Regions from separate parts of the Bradyrhizobium sp. WD16 genome, predicted to be linked through region 2. Evidence: predicted binding sites of a transcription regulator. Region 2 holds the regulator's gene; each other region holds the start of a gene.
What was found. The regulator LexA, encoded in region 2, represses DNA repair genes until DNA is damaged. The targets are predictions, from matches to a motif close to TGTTCNNNNTGTGTTCNG.

Region 1 (4,873 bases), 2.7 Mb from region 2:
CGACGCCCTTCACGATCGCCGCGTAGTCGGCCTTGCTGAAGCCGAGATCGATGACGAAGGGTGCCGTCATCGTGCCGGAAAAGGCGTCGGTGAACTTGAACAGCACCACGAAGGCAAGGATGGCGAGCGCATCGGTGCGGGTGAGGAATTCGCCGAAGGCGCCGGCGGCCGCCTCCATGATCCGCAGGACAGCGCTCTTGCCACCCATCGCCGCTTCGGCGCGCTTCGACTGGGCCGGCTCGGTCGCGGCGAGAGCAGTGATGGTGCCGATCAGCACCATGGCGGCCATGATGACGTAGCCCCAGGTCCAGGATAGGTCCTTGCCCATGCCGGTGGATTGGATGTAGCTGACCAGGATCAGAAGACCCGCGGTCGAGACCAGCATGCCGATGCGATAGGCCGCGACATAGGCGGCCATTCCGGCGGCCTGCTCCGGCTCGGGCAAGCTCTCGACCCGGAAGGCGTCGACGACGATGTCCTGGGTCGCCGAGGCGGTGGCGACGAGGAGCGCCGCGACGGCGGCGAGGAGCGGCGCCTTGCCGGCATCGGTGATCGCCAGCAGCAGGATTGCCACGATCAGCAGCAGCTGCGAGAACACCAGCCAGCCGCGGCGGCGGCCGAGCCAGCGCGTCAGCAGCGGCACGTCGAGGGCGTCGACCAGCGGCGCCCAGAAGAATTTCAGGGTATAGGGCGTGCCGACCAGCGCGAGCAGTCCGATGGCCGCGAGATCAATCCCGGCCTCCCGCATCCAGATCTGCAGCGTCGAGCCGGACAGCGCCAGCGGCAGGCCGGACGAGAAGCCGAGGAACATGACGACCAGCACCCGCGGCTGCAGATAAACCGCCATGGTTTCCCGCCAGGTCGGGCGGGCCGCTTCAGGCGAAGCCGCGACGGCGGCGGGAAGATCTGGGGTGGCTGACATGGCGGGGGGATAGCATAGATTCGGACGGATAAGGTGGCCGGGGGCCGTCCACATAGGATGCCCGGCACAAGGCCGGGTACGAGACGTTCATTCTGCTGGTGGCCTATTCCCCCGCCTGGATCTTCCGCGTCGGCGCCACGAACAGCTCCGGCGCGGGCGCGGCCGTATCCTCTGATGGGCTGAAATCGAGTTCCTCAATCCGCGCGGCGCGCTTGCCGATCTTGGTGACCGAGATCAGCACCTGGCGGACATCCTCGCCGACCTGGTCGAAGTGGCTGCCGAGCTTGGAGACGCGATCGCGCAGCCGCTCGACATCGGCCATCATGTTGATCACCTCGGTGCGGATCTGGTCGGCGGCGTCCCGCATCCGCGCGTCCTTGAGGATCTGCTGCATCACCTGGATCGCCAGCATCAGCAGCGACGGCGACACCAGCACGACGCGGGCGCGATAGGCTTTTTGCACCACGTCATCGAAACCCTCGTGGATCTCGGCATAGACCGATTCCGAGGGCACGAACATCAGCGCGGTGTCCTGGGTCTCGCCTGCGACCAGGTATTTCTCGGCGATGTCGCCGATATGCCGGGTGACGTCCTGGCGCAGGCGCTGCGCCGCGCCCTTGCGCTCCTCGTCGCTCTTCGCCTCGCGCAGCGCGGTGACGGACTCCAGCGGGAATTTGGCATCGATGCAGAGCGGCCGCTGGTCGGGCAGGAAGACCACACAGTCCGGCCGCTTGCCGTTGCTCAAAGTGAACTGGAATTCGAACGAGCCCTTGGGCAGTCCGTCCTGGACGATCGCCTCCATGCGCGCCTGGCCGAAGGCGCCGCGCGCCTGCTTGTTGGCGAGCACGTCGCGCAGGGTGGTCACCTGGGTGGTGAGTTCGGTGAGGTTCTTGTGGGCGTTGTCGATGATGCCGAGTCGCTCATGCAGCGCCCGCAGGCTCTCGGCGGTGTGACGCGTGGTCTGCTCCATCGACTGGCCGACGCGGTGGCCGACCGCATCAAGCCGCTCGCTGACCGCGCGGGCCATCTCCGCCTGACGGTTCGCCAGGGCCTGGCCCATGGCGTCGATCCGGCCATGGGCCTCGGTCTGGGCCTTGAGCAGGTCGGCGACCCGTTCTTCCAGTTCGTCGGCGCGCATCGCCTGGGCGAGCGTTGCGGTCTGGTTGCGGCCGGACGAGCGGGCGATAACCACGGCGATCGCGGCGAGCAGCACAACCGTCAGGGCGGCAAGGGTCAGCAGCACCGCGCCGAGGCGGATCGGGGTGCCGTCAATGGCGAACAGGATCTCGTTCATGGGCTCTTCTACCCCGATTCGGTGGCCGGAAGCGAACGAAGAGAGAACGTCAAGGGTAAACAGAGCCTGAAGAAACGTGGTTTACGGGAGGTAAATTCGGGTCGCGGCGGGTGAGGGCGGGGCTTGGCGTCGTTCGTCATGCCGGCCTTGGCCGGGCATCCACGTCTTGTCGGCATCGGATAAGAAAAGACGTAGATGGCCGGGACGAGCCCGGCCATGACGATAGTTGTTGAGCCGCTGCCCCCCGGCTGATTGACCGGACTGCCCTCGCGCATTACATCGCGCCAATGGCCATTCGCGACATCATTATTCTCCCTGACAGGCAGCTTCGCCTGATCTCCAGCCCGATCGAAACGGTCACGGCGGAGGTGCGCAAGCTCGCCGACGACATGCTCGAGACCATGTACGACGCGCCCGGCATCGGGCTGGCGGCGATCCAGGTCGCCCAGCCGGTGCGGCTGATCACCATGGACATCTCCAAGAAGGAGGGCGAGCAGAAGGAGCCGCGCGTCTTCATCAATCCGGAGATCACCTGGTCATCCGAGGAGACGAGCGTCTACGAGGAAGGCTGCCTGTCGATCCCTGAATATTACGAGGAGGTCGAGCGGCCGGCGAGCGTGCGGGTGCGCTATCTCGACATCGACGGCAAGCTGCGCGAGGACGAGGCGATCGGTCTCTACGCCACCTGCATCCAGCATGAGATCGACCACCTGAACGGCGTGCTGTTCGTTGATTATCTCTCGAAGCTCAAGCGCGACCGGGTGATGAAGAAGTTCACCAAGGCCGCCAAGCGCGCGGTGGTCTGATGGCCCATTCTCGTCCACCTGGATTGTTGTTGAGCTGAGAATTTTCATGTCATGGCGAGGCTTGTTCCTGCAAAGGCGTGGATGCCTGCGACAAGCGCGGGCATGACGACCTGAGAAGCGGCCGATCTTGCCGGCGGCTTCTTGAGCCAGTCCTTAAGGAGCCGGCCCGCGATGGCGCTGCGTCTGATCTTCATGGGCACGCCCGATTTCGCGGTGCCGACCCTGCTCGAACTGGCCCAGGCGCACGACATCGTCGCCGTCTATACACGGGCGCCGAAACCCGCCGGCCGCGGCATGAAGGAACAGGTCACCCCCGTTCATCGCGAGGCGCAGCGCCTCGGCATCGAGGTGCTGACGCCGAAGAGCCTGCGCAACGGCGAGGCGGAGGCCCAGTTTCGTGCCCACGGCGCTGACGCCGCCGTCGTGGTGGCCTACGGCCTGATCCTGCCCCTGCCCATTCTCGAAGCAGTGCCGCTCGGCTGCTTCAACCTCCACGCCTCGCTGTTGCCACGCTGGCGCGGCGCAGCGCCGATCAATCGCGCCATCATGGCCGGCGATGCCGAGAGCGGCGTCATGGTGATGAAGATGGATGTCGGTCTCGACACCGGCGATGTCGCCATGGCCGAGCGCATCGCGATCACCGATGGCATGACCGCGAGCGACTTGCACGACCGCCTCGCCCGGCTTGGCGCCGACCTGATGGGCCGCGCCATGGGCGCGCTGGAGCGCGGCACGCTGCAGCTCAGGCCGCAGGGTGACGACGGCGTCACCTACGCCGCCAAGATCGACAAGGCGGAAGCGAAGATCGACTGGACGCGGCCGGCGCGCGAGGTGCTGCGTCATTGCCATGGCCTCTCGCCATTTCCCGGCGCCTGGTGCGAGGCGGTGATCGAGGGCGAGACGGTGCGGCTGAAGATCCTGCGCTGTGAATTTGCCGAGGGCGCGGGCGAACCGGGCGCGCTGCTCGACGACCGCCTCACGGTCGCCTGCGGTTCCGGTGCCGTCCGCATCCTCGGACTGCAGCGCGCCGGCAAGCAGCCGATGGCCGCCGAGGTCTTCCTGCGCGGCACCCGGCTCGCGCCGCCGCTGCGGCTCAGCTGAATTATATGCCGCGCTACAAGCTTACGATCGAATATGACGGCCGGCCGTTCTGCGGTTGGCAGGTGCAGGAGAACGGCCCTTCAATCCAGGGCGCGCTCGAGATCGCAGCCAGGGCGCTGTGCGGCGAGGCCGTGAGGGTCAACGGTGCCGGCCGCACCGATGCCGGCGTCCACGCTCTCGGTCAGGTCGCCCATGTCGATCTGCCCAAGCCCTACCGTGCCGACCGCGTCCGCGACGCCTTCAACGCCCATCTGCGGCCGCAGCCGATCGCGGTGCTCGCCGCCGAACCGGTTGCGGACGATTTCGACGCCCGCTTCTCGGCGGTGAAGCGCCATTACCGCTACCGCATCGTCAACCGCCGCGCCGACCTCGCCCTTGATCTCGGCCATGCCTGGCGTGTGGCCCGGCGGCTCGATGCTGGGGCGATGCATGCCGCCGCCCAGCGCCTCGTCGGCAGGCACGACTTCACAACCTTCCGCGACACCGAATGCCAGGCGCGCTCGCCGGAGAAGACCCTCGATGTCCTCGATGTTGCGCGGCATGGCGACGAGATCACCGTGACGACGTCGGCGCGCTCCTTCCTGCACAGCCAGGTGCGCTCCATGGTCGGCTCGCTGGTGTGGGTGGGCGAGGGCCGCTGGAGCGCCGATGACCTGTCCGCCGCGCTGGCTGCGCGCAGCCGCGCCGCCTGCGGCGTCGTCGCGCCGCCGGAAGGGCTCTATCTGGTGCGGGTGGATTATTAGAGCGGCA
Region 2 (4,873 bases):
AAATGGAGGCGCTCACCGCGGTCTCCGTCGCCTGCCTGACCGTCTACGACATGGTCAAGGCAGTGGAGCGCGGCGCCCGCATCGAGGCCATCCGGCTCCTCGAGAAGAGCGGCGGCAAGTCGGGCACTTACAAGTCGGGCACCGACAAGGCGCCGCCGGCCGCGACCGGCCGCAAACGCTGAAGCGAAAACGAAAAGGGAGGACGCCATGGCGCTGATGCCCGTTGCCGAAGCGCTCGAGGCCGTGCTCGACGGCGCCGCTGCGCTCGGCACGGAAATGGTGGCGCTCGATGACGCCTGCCATCGTGTCCTGGCCCGCGACATCGCCGCGTTGCGCTCCCAGCCGCCGAGCGCGATGTCGGCCATGGACGGCTATGCGGTGCGCGCGAGCGACGTTGCCGAGGTGCCGACCCGTCTGCGGGTGATCGGCGAGATCGCCGCCGGCCGGCCGTTTGCCGGCGCGCTGGGACCGGGCGAGGCGCTGCGCATCTTCACCGGCGGCGTCGTCCCCGATGGCGCCGACGCCGTGGTGATCCAGGAGGACACCACCGCGGAGAACGGCACGGTGGTGGTGCACGTGAGCGTGCGCGCCGGCCGCCATGTCCGCGTCGCCGGCGTCGACTTCCGCGAGGGCGACGTGCTGCTGCGCGCCGGCCGGAGGCTCTCCGATCGCGATCTCTCCCTCGCCGCGGCCATGAACCATCCGGCGCTGCCGGTGAGCCGGCGGCCGAAGCTGGCGATCTTCGCCACCGGCGACGAACTGGTGATGCCCGGGACGACGCCCGGCCCGGGGCAGATCGTCTATTCCAACGGCTATGCGCTGCGGGCGCTGGCACGCAGCGAGGGCGCCGAGGTGGTCGATCTCGGCCTGGTCGGCGACACCGTCGAGGCCACCGTCGCCGCGGTGCGGAGCGCCCGCGCGGCCGGCGCCGACATCCTCGTCAGCACCGGTGGCGCATCGGTCGGCGACCACGACGTGGTGCAGCAGGCGCTCGAAGCCGAAGCCGTCACCATGGCGTTCTGGAAGATCGCGATGCGGCCCGGCAAGCCGATGATGCACGGCCGGCTCGGCGCCATGCGCGTGCTCGGGCTGCCGGGCAATCCGGTGTCGTCCTATGTCTGCGCCTTCCTGTTCATGGCGCCGCTGATCCGGGCGCTGTCCGGCCGCAGCGACGTCCGCCACATGGCCGAACAGGCGGTGCTGGGCGCCGACCTGCCGGCCAACGACCAGCGCCACGACTACCTGCGCGCGCGCCTGGCGAGCGGCGCCGATGGCCGCCAGATCGCCACCCCCGTGCTGCAGCAGGATTCTTCGCTGCTCGCCAAGCTCTCCGAGGCCGGCGCGCTGATCCTGCGGCCGCCGCTCGCGCCGCCGGCCAAGGCGGGATCGCCGTGTGACATCCTTAAGCTTCCCCTCTGACGCTAGCTCGATTTGTTGACGCCAAATTAAGATGTTGCGGAACACATATGGAACATATAGTGTCCGTTCATGATTTGTTTCGAGCGAGTCTCCTCCGCGCGCGCATCCCGCAGGGATGCTGAGAAGAGAACGCTCAACTCGAAACGATCACGAGAGGCGGCCGCTTCAGCAGTGAACCGGCCAGCGAAGCTGGCCAATGAAGCTCGATCCAACGATGTGGCCCCGCATTCCAAGGGATTCAGATGCTCACGCGCAAACAGTATGAACTGCTCCGCTTCATCAACGAGCGCCTGAAGGAGTCCGGCGTGCCGCCGTCCTTCGACGAGATGAAGGACGCCCTCGACCTGCGCTCGAAGTCGGGCATCCACCGCCTGATCACCGCCCTCGAGGAGCGCGGCTTCATCCGCCGCCTGCCCAACCGCGCCAGGGCCATCGACGTCATCAAGATGCCCGAGCAGGCCGGCAACGCCGGCGCGCGCCGCGGCTTCACGCCGAGCGTCATCGAAGGCAATCTCGGCCGCGTGGTGCGCGCCCCCGCCGAGGACGAAGGCGGCCGCCCGGTAGCCATCCCGGTGATGGGCCGGATCGCCGCCGGTACGCCGATCGAGGCGCTGCAGACCCGCAGCCACACCATCAACGTCCCGCCGGAGATGCTGGCCTCGGGCGAGCACTATGCCCTCGAGGTCCGCGGCGATTCCATGGTCGACGCCGGCATTCTCGACGGCGACGTGGCGCTGATCCAGCGCACCGAGGCCGCCGACACCGGCGACATCGTGGTCGCGCTGATCGACGAGGAGGAAGCAACGCTCAAGCGCTTCCGCCGGCGCGGCGCCTCGATCGCGCTGGAGCCGGCCAACCCGGCCTATGAAGTCAGAATCCTGCCGCCCAACCGGGTGCGCATCCAGGGCAAGCTGGTCAGCCTGTTCCGCCGCTACTGAGCGCGAGAGCGCGGCTCGCCTAAAGGCCGGCCGAGCGCAGCACCGCGTCGAGCCGCGCCTTCAGGGCGGCGCCGTCGGCTACCGCCCGCAACGGCGGGCGGACCTGCGCCCAGGCGCTGTCGCCGGTCTGGGCAGCGAGGATCGCCTTGAGCGCCGGCACGAACGGCCGCCCGCTCACCAGCGCGATCGCCTCGCGCATCGCGATTTCCTTGGCGGTTTCCTTGGCGGTTTCCTTGGCCGTATCCTTGGCCGGACCATCCAGCATCATCTTCACCAGCGCCGGCGCGACATTGGCCATGCCGCAGATCGTACCGGCGCCGCCCTCGGCCATGGCGCGGGCGATATCGGCCTCGTTGCCGACGGTGACCGCAAGCTGCGGCGCCGCGGCGCGGAAGGCGCGAAACTGATCGAAATCGGCACTGCTGTCCTTCACCCCGGCGACGACGTGGCCGTAGCGCGCCCGCAGCTTCGCGGCGACGTCCGGCGGCACGCCGACGCCCGCGACCTGGGGAATGTGATAGAGCGTCAGCCGCAACCGGTCGTCGGCGACGGCGTCGAGAATGGCGGCGAAGGCGCTCTCGATCCCCGCGGCATCGACGTCGCGGTAGAAATAGGGCGGCAGCAGCAGAATCTGCGTCAGGCCGGCGGCGAGCGCCGCGCGGGTCAAGCTGATGCTGTCGGTGATCGCGGCAAAGCCGCCGCCGAGACCGATGCGGCCCGGCGCGATGCCGGCGCCGAGCAGCGCCTCGACGGTGGCGATGCGTTCGCCGACATTGAACGAGGTCCCCTCGCCGGTCGTGCCGAACAGCACCACGCCGTCGATGCCGGCGGCGAACAAGCCGCGGACATGGGTGGCGAGCCGCGCGTTGTCGACCGCGCCCAGCGCGGTCAGCGGCGTCGGAACGGCGGTCCAGTAGCCGCGAATGGCGTCAGTCATGTCGTCTCCATTGAATCATCTCGGCATCACGAGATCTGGCAGAAAGGTCGTCAGCGGCGGCCACAGCGTGATCATCGCCAGCACCACCAAGAGCGGCACCAGCCATGGCAGCACCGCGCGCGACATGGTCTCGAACGAGATCTCGGCGATCCGCGAGGTGATGAACAGAACGACGCCGATCGGCGGGTGGATGGTGCCGAGGATCAGGTTGAAGATCATCATGATGCCGAACTGCACCGGGGGAATGCCGAAGCTGTGCGCCGCCGGCATCAGGATCGGAATCAGGATCAGGAGCGCCGCCAGCGTCTCCATGAAGCAGCCGACGACGAGCAGCATCACGTTGCAGATCAGAAGGAACATCAGCGGACTGCCGATCGAGGCGACCATCGCCGGCGCCACCGTCTGCGGAATGCGCGACAGCGACATGCACCAGCCGAGCGCGCCGGCCGCCATCACCAGCACGGCGACCACACCCACCGTCTCCACGGTCTCGACCGCAACGCGGAATAGGTCGGCCGGGGTGAGCGTGCGATACACCACGAGGCCGAGGAACAGCGCATAGGTGCTGGCCACCGCCGCGGCCTCGGTCGGGGTGAACAGGCCGCTGAACATGCCCGACAGCAGGATCACCGGGGTGAGCAGCGCGAAGATGCCGTCGCGCAGCGACAGCCACAATTCGCGCCAGCCGGGGAAGCGCTGCTTGGGGAAGCCCTGGCGGCGGCCGATCACGGCGACCATCACCATCAGCGACGCCGCCATCATCAGGCCGGGCACGCAGCCGGCAAGGAACAGGCGGCCGACCGAGATATCCGAGGTCACGCCGAAGATCACGATCGGCAGGCTGGGCGGCACGATGGCGCCGATGGTCGCGGCCGAGGCGGTGATCGAGGCGGCGGTTTCCGGCCGGTAGCCGGCGCGCTTCATGGCGCGGATCTCGACCGCGCCGGTGCCGGCGGCGTCGGCCACCGCCGAGCCGGCCATGCCGGCGAAGATCAGGCTGGAGAGGATGCTGGCCTGGGCGTAGCCGCCGCGCAGCGATCCCATCACCGCCGTGGCGAAGCGCACGATCCGGTCGGTGATGCGGGCGGCGCCAAGCAGGTTGCCCATCAGGATGAACAGCGGCGCGGCGACGATGGGAAAGGAATTCATCGCCTGCACCATCTTCTGCGGCACGATGCTCGGCGACAGGCCGGACAGGGCGACGAAGGCCAGCGCCGCGAGACCCATCGCCGCGAACAGCGGCAGGCCGGACAGGATCGCCAGCAGCCACAGCGCGCCGATCTCGATCATCAGCGTCGTCATTCGACGTCCACCGCGGTCGTCAGCGCCGGCCCGCCCGGCCGGCGCCAGGCATCGACAGCCGCCTGGAGCGCGACGAGGAGGCCGGCCGGCGCCATCGGCGCATAGAGCCAGGCCATGGACAGCGGCAGCGAGGTCGCCTCGAGATCGGCATTCTTCTGCACCAGCTGCACCGCGAACCACGCCACCGTCAGCCCGAGCACGACGATGGCGAGCTGGATCACCGTCTCGGCGCCGCGCCAGGCGCGCTTGGGCAGCATGTTCTGGAAGAAGCGGATGC
Region 3 (4,873 bases), 1.3 Mb from region 2:
GTGATGGTAGAGCACGTCGTTGGTGGCGAGCAGCGGCACGTCGGCGCCATCGGCGAGGCCGGCGAGAAGCGCCAGCCGACGCCGGTCGTCTCCGCGATAAAGCAGGCTCGCCGCGAGCCACACCCCATCGGCGCCGGAGGCACGCAATCGCGCCAGCAGCGCGGCGGCAGCATCCGCGTCGAAACGATGCGGCAGCGCCAGGACCAGCAACTGTCCTTCGGCGAAGTCGATGAGATCCGCGAGCGTCAGACGGCACTCGCCCTTGGAAGCGGCACGCTTGCCGCGGGTGAGTAGCCGGCACAGCCGGCCATAGGCGGTCCGCTCGGTCGGATAGACCAGAATGTCCGGCGTTGCATCGGCGAAGACGAGGCGCGCGCCGATCAGCAGCTTCGGTTTGTAGCCAAGTTCCTCGTTGTCGAGTTCGCTATAGGCCCGCACCACGCCGGCGAGGGTGTTGTGGTCGGCGATGCCAATGGCCGAGAGCTTCAGCTTGGAGGCCTGGTGGACATAATCCTGCGGGTGCGAGCCGCCGCGCAAGAAGGAGAAATTGGTGGTGATGCCGATCTCGGCGTAAGCAGGCGCGGTCATGCGAACAGCCCGTGCACGAACCAGCGCGGCGCTTGCGCTTCGCCTCCGTCCTCGCCGCCGTAGAGCCCGTCACGATAGATCCAGAACCGCAGGCCAGCGGCGTCCTCGACGCGGAAATAATCCCGTGTTGCCGCCCCGTCCGCCCGCCACCATTCCGGCGACAGGCGCTCCGGCCCCTCCGCCCGCGCCACCACATGGCCGGCCCGCCGCCATTCGAAACGCGCTGGCGCGCCATCGGGGATTTCGGCGATCACGGCGATCGGTTCGGGCCGCTCGAACAGACGCAACGGCCGGCGCGGCGGCTCGTCCTTGATCGGGGCGGGCCAGTCCGCCTGCTCCGCGGCGGCGAGCGCGGCCTGGGCAGGCACCGCCTCCTCAGCACGTTCGGGAATATGACTGTCGCGCGGCAGATGCACCTCGATGCGCGCGCCGCCGATCCGCGCGGCGATACAGTCGACCAGCGCAGCGACCTCGTCGCTGTCATGGGCCTGGCTGTCGAGATCGCGCTGCTCAGTGACCACCGTCTCGACCCGGCTCGCCGACAGTCGGATCAGATCGAAGCCGAAACCCGGATCGAGCGGATCGGCGAGCGCGTCGAGGCGTTCGCGAAACAGCCGCGCCATGGTCGCAGTACGCGTCACTGGGCGACCGGCATCGAGCGTGATGGTGCGCACGACGCCATCGGTGCGGAAGAAACTCGCCTCCAGCCGGCGCGCGCCCTTGGCCTGACGCTGCATGGCATCGACCAGCATGGCGCCGAGGCGGTCGAGGGTCGCCGCGATGACTCCATCGGAGGCAACCGGCTCGGCAAAACGCTTCTCCACCAGGTAATCCGGCGCCGGCTTGCGCGGCGAGATCGGCGCGTCGCCGTCCCCCAGCGCCTGCCGCAGCAGCGCGGTGAAGGCGGCGCCGAACCGCGCCGTGATCTCATGGGACTCGCGCGCCGCCACCTCCCCGATGGTCTTCAGCCCGGCACGACGCAGGCCGCGGATCACCGTGTCCTCGGTGCCGAGCGCCACCACCGCCAGCCCCGCGACGGCGGCCGCCTCCTTGCCTTCAGGCACGATCCGGCCGGGAGCGGCGCGCGCCACGGTGCGGGCACAGACCGGCGTCGAGGCCACCGCGGCCGTGACGGCAAAGCCCTGGCGGACCAGCAACGCGGATAATTTCCGCAACAATTCGGCTTCGCCGCCAAACAGATGGGCGCAGCCGGTGATGTCGAGAAACAGGCCATGGGGCGGATCGAGCGCCACCAGCGGCGTGAAGCGATCGCACCAGTCGGCAACGGCATTCAGCGTCCGCAGATCGGCATCTTCATCGGCGTCAAAGACGCGCAGATCGGGGCAGATCGCCCGCGCATTGGCGAGTGGCATGCCGATGGTCAGACCGATGGCCATGGCTTCGGAGTCGCAGGCCGTCAGGCGCAGCGCATTGTTCTCCTTCGCCACCACCACCCAGGGAGCTGGCGACGGCGAAGAGAATAATGGAGGCGAGGCGTCAGCCGGCGCGGCGCCAGATTGCATCGCGGCCCGGGCGAGCTGCCGCCGCAGCCGGTCGATCGGAAGGAAGGGCAGACGCAGACTGAGAATACGTCGCCGGTTCACGGAAGAGACACTCATGACAATTCCATTCCATGATCCACTGGCCGGTCTGGCCGTGACGATTGCGAACCAGGGCGGCTTCGAGCACCGGGCTGCCCCAGGCCTCGCGCAGCGAGGTGACGGGAGAACGCGCGCTGCGCACCACCCAGCGCGTCTCGGCGGTGCTGGCGGCGGGCTGCGCCACGCTGCGCAACAGAAAACAGGTCACGCCGGAGGCCTGGGCGGCGAGCGTCAGCTTGCGGCTGGCGACGAGATCGAGCAGGCGCGTCTCGCCCCAGGCATCCATGACCACGGCGCCCAGCGCGTCGCAGGCCAGCGCATCGGCGGCGACCCGCAGCGCCGTGGCGATATCCTGGGCCCGCACCGTGATGACCCGGCGCGGATCGAGCCCGAGTTCGGAAAAACCCTGCATCGACAATGCGCCCTGCTCCCGGGCGAGGAAGTCCTGGCGGACCCAGAGCAGCGGCCGGTGCAGGGCGGCGCGCCAGGCGAGGCCGGCGGCGAAACCGCTCGCCGCCGCATTGTACCGGCCTTCCATGGCGAAGACCTCGTGCAGCGCCCCGCGCACGAGCCCGCCCTGCAGGACGCTGTCCGCCGCCGCATGGCCGAGCGGCCGGCGCGCCGCCGACGTCGGCTGCAGGCCCGCGGCCTCGAGCCGGCTGATGGTTCCCCGCAGGGACGCAAGGGTGGACGCAAGGGTGCGTGTGCGCGCGCTGGTCATTGCGCCGCTCCTCGAATGGGCCGCCGGATCACCAGTTCATAACCAATGACCCCGCCAATTGTTCATGATATGTTCTTATATAAGACCAAGGCGGCCGGCGGAGTCAAGGCGCTTTCCAGCCGCCGGACCGCAGCGCCGGCGGCGGAACTTCGCCAGGGCGTCGCCGATTGGTGCGACGATAAAGCGAGCGCCTGCCCAACGCCCTGCCGCCGCCAACAAGGAGCCGGTGATGCCGTCATCGCGATCGCGCGCCGCAGCCGCGCTGGAGGACCTACGGCAGGAGGCGCGAGCCTGCCGTGCCTGTCCGCTGTGGAAAAACGCCACCCAGACGGTGTTCGGCGAGGGCCCGGCGCCTGCCCCGGTGATGATGGTCGGTGAACAACCCGGCGACAAGGAAGACCTCGCCGGCAAGCCCTTCATCGGCCCCGCCGGGCTGATGCTCGACCGCGCGCTGGAGGAGGCGCAGATCGACCGCGACAAGGTCTACGTCACCAATGCGGTGAAGCACTTCAAATTCGTGCCCCGCGGCAAGCTGCGGCTGCACCAGAAACCGGCGACGCCGGAGATCAGGGCCTGCCGCCAGTGGTACGAGCGCGAGCGCGCCACGGTGAAACCGAAGCTCGTCGTCGCCCTGGGCGCCACCGCGGCGCAAAGCGTGCTCGGCAAGATCACGCCGATCAACCGCAACCGCGGCCGCCTGATCGCGATCGACGACGGCGCCCAGGCCTTGGTGACGGTGCACCCGTCCTACCTGCTGCGCCTGCCGGACGAAGCCTCACGGGCGCGCGAATATGCCCGCTTCCTCGACGACCTGAAGCTCGTCAGTGATTTCCTGCAGAACGGCCGCCGCGGCGCCGATGCGGCGTGAGGCGATTCGCCAGATGAGACGCCGGATGAACGCTGACTTGCCTGGGTGATGGCTCACGCCGCCAGCGTCGTCTCGACGAGGCGGATCCAGTACGAGGTGCCGTAGAGAATGGCCTCGTCGTTGAAGTCGTAGGCGGGGTGATGCAGGCCGGCGCTGTCGCCGTTGCCGACGAAGATGAAGGCGCCCGGCCGCGCCTGGAGCATATAGGCGAAATCCTCCGCCCCCATGATCGGGGTGGTGTCGGCCACCACCTGGGTGCCGCCGGCGATCTCGTTCGCCACCCGCAGCGCGTTGTCGGTCTCCGCGTCGTGATTGACCAGCACCGGATAACCCTCGGCGATGTCGGCCTCGATGCGGGTGCCGGTGAGCTGGGCAACGCCCGCCGCCACTTCGCGCACCCGCTGCTTGATCAGGTCGCGCACGCCGCCGTCGAGGGCGCGGATGGTGCCGAGCAGTTCCGCGGTCTGCGGGATCACGTTGGTGGTATGGCCGGCATGGAAGCTGCAGATCGACACCACCGCGGACTTGAGCGGGTCGATGGTGCGCGAGACGATGGACTGCAGCGCGGTGACGAGCTGGGCGCCGGCATGCAGCGAATCGACGCCCTTGTGCGGCATGGCGGCATGGGCGCCCTTGCCCTCGATGGTGATCCGCAGCTCGTCCATGGAGGCCATCATGGCGCCGGGCCGGATGGCGAAGCTGCCGAGCGCCAGGCCCGGGATGTTGTGCATGCCGTAGACCTGGTCGATGGCGAAGCGTTCCATCAGCCCGTCCTTGATCATGGCCGCGGCGCCGGCACCGCCCTCCTCGGCCGGCTGGAAGATCACCACCGCCTCGCCGGCGAAATTGCGGGTCTCGGCGAGATAACGCGCGGCGCCGAGCAGCATGCTGGTGTGGCCGTCATGGCCGCAGGCGTGCATCTTGCCGGGCGTCGTCGAGCGATATGGCAGGCCGGTGAGTTCCTCCACCGGCAGCGCGTCCATGTCGGCGCGCAGGCCGATGCCGCGCAGCGTAGCCGCCGGGCGCCGGCCGCGAATGACGCCGACCACGCCGGTGCGGCCCAATCCGGTCACCACCTCGTCGCAGCCGAACGCG

Region 1: a site for LexA is predicted at 2,248-2,265, ahead of DB459_RS05855 (DNA recombination protein RmuC). Genes of this name have one in related genera too.
Region 3: a site for LexA is predicted at 2,970-2,987, ahead of DB459_RS26555 (ImuA family protein). Genes of this name have one in related genera too.

Annotation. Positions count from the first base shown of each region.
Region 1 is NZ_CP028908.1:1,249,372-1,254,244, reverse strand. Features, by position in the region: gene DB459_RS05860 (MFS transporter) at 1-922, opposite strand, end outside; gene DB459_RS05855 (DNA recombination protein RmuC) at 1,026-2,216, opposite strand; gene def (peptide deformylase) at 2,504-3,022, shown strand; gene fmt (methionyl-tRNA formyltransferase) at 3,194-4,123, shown strand; gene truA (tRNA pseudouridine(38-40) synthase TruA) at 4,129-4,866, shown strand.
Region 2 is NZ_CP028908.1:4,484,011-4,488,883, reverse strand. Features, by position in the region: gene moaC (cyclic pyranopterin monophosphate synthase MoaC) at 1-182, shown strand, start outside; gene glp (gephyrin-like molybdotransferase Glp) at 208-1,419, shown strand; gene lexA (transcriptional repressor LexA) at 1,662-2,357, shown strand; gene DB459_RS20840 (dihydrodipicolinate synthase family protein) at 2,377-3,294, opposite strand; gene DB459_RS20835 (TRAP transporter large permease) at 3,310-4,596, opposite strand; gene DB459_RS20830 (TRAP transporter small permease) at 4,593-4,873, opposite strand, start outside.
Region 3 is NZ_CP028908.1:5,757,089-5,761,961, forward strand. Features, by position in the region: gene DB459_RS26545 (error-prone DNA polymerase) at 1-588, opposite strand, end outside; gene DB459_RS26550 (DNA polymerase Y family protein) at 585-2,111, opposite strand; gene DB459_RS26555 (ImuA family protein) at 2,086-2,910, opposite strand; partial or broken gene DB459_RS26560 (UdgX family uracil-DNA binding protein) at 3,038-3,778, shown strand; gene DB459_RS26565 (M20 aminoacylase family protein) at 3,832-4,873, opposite strand, start outside.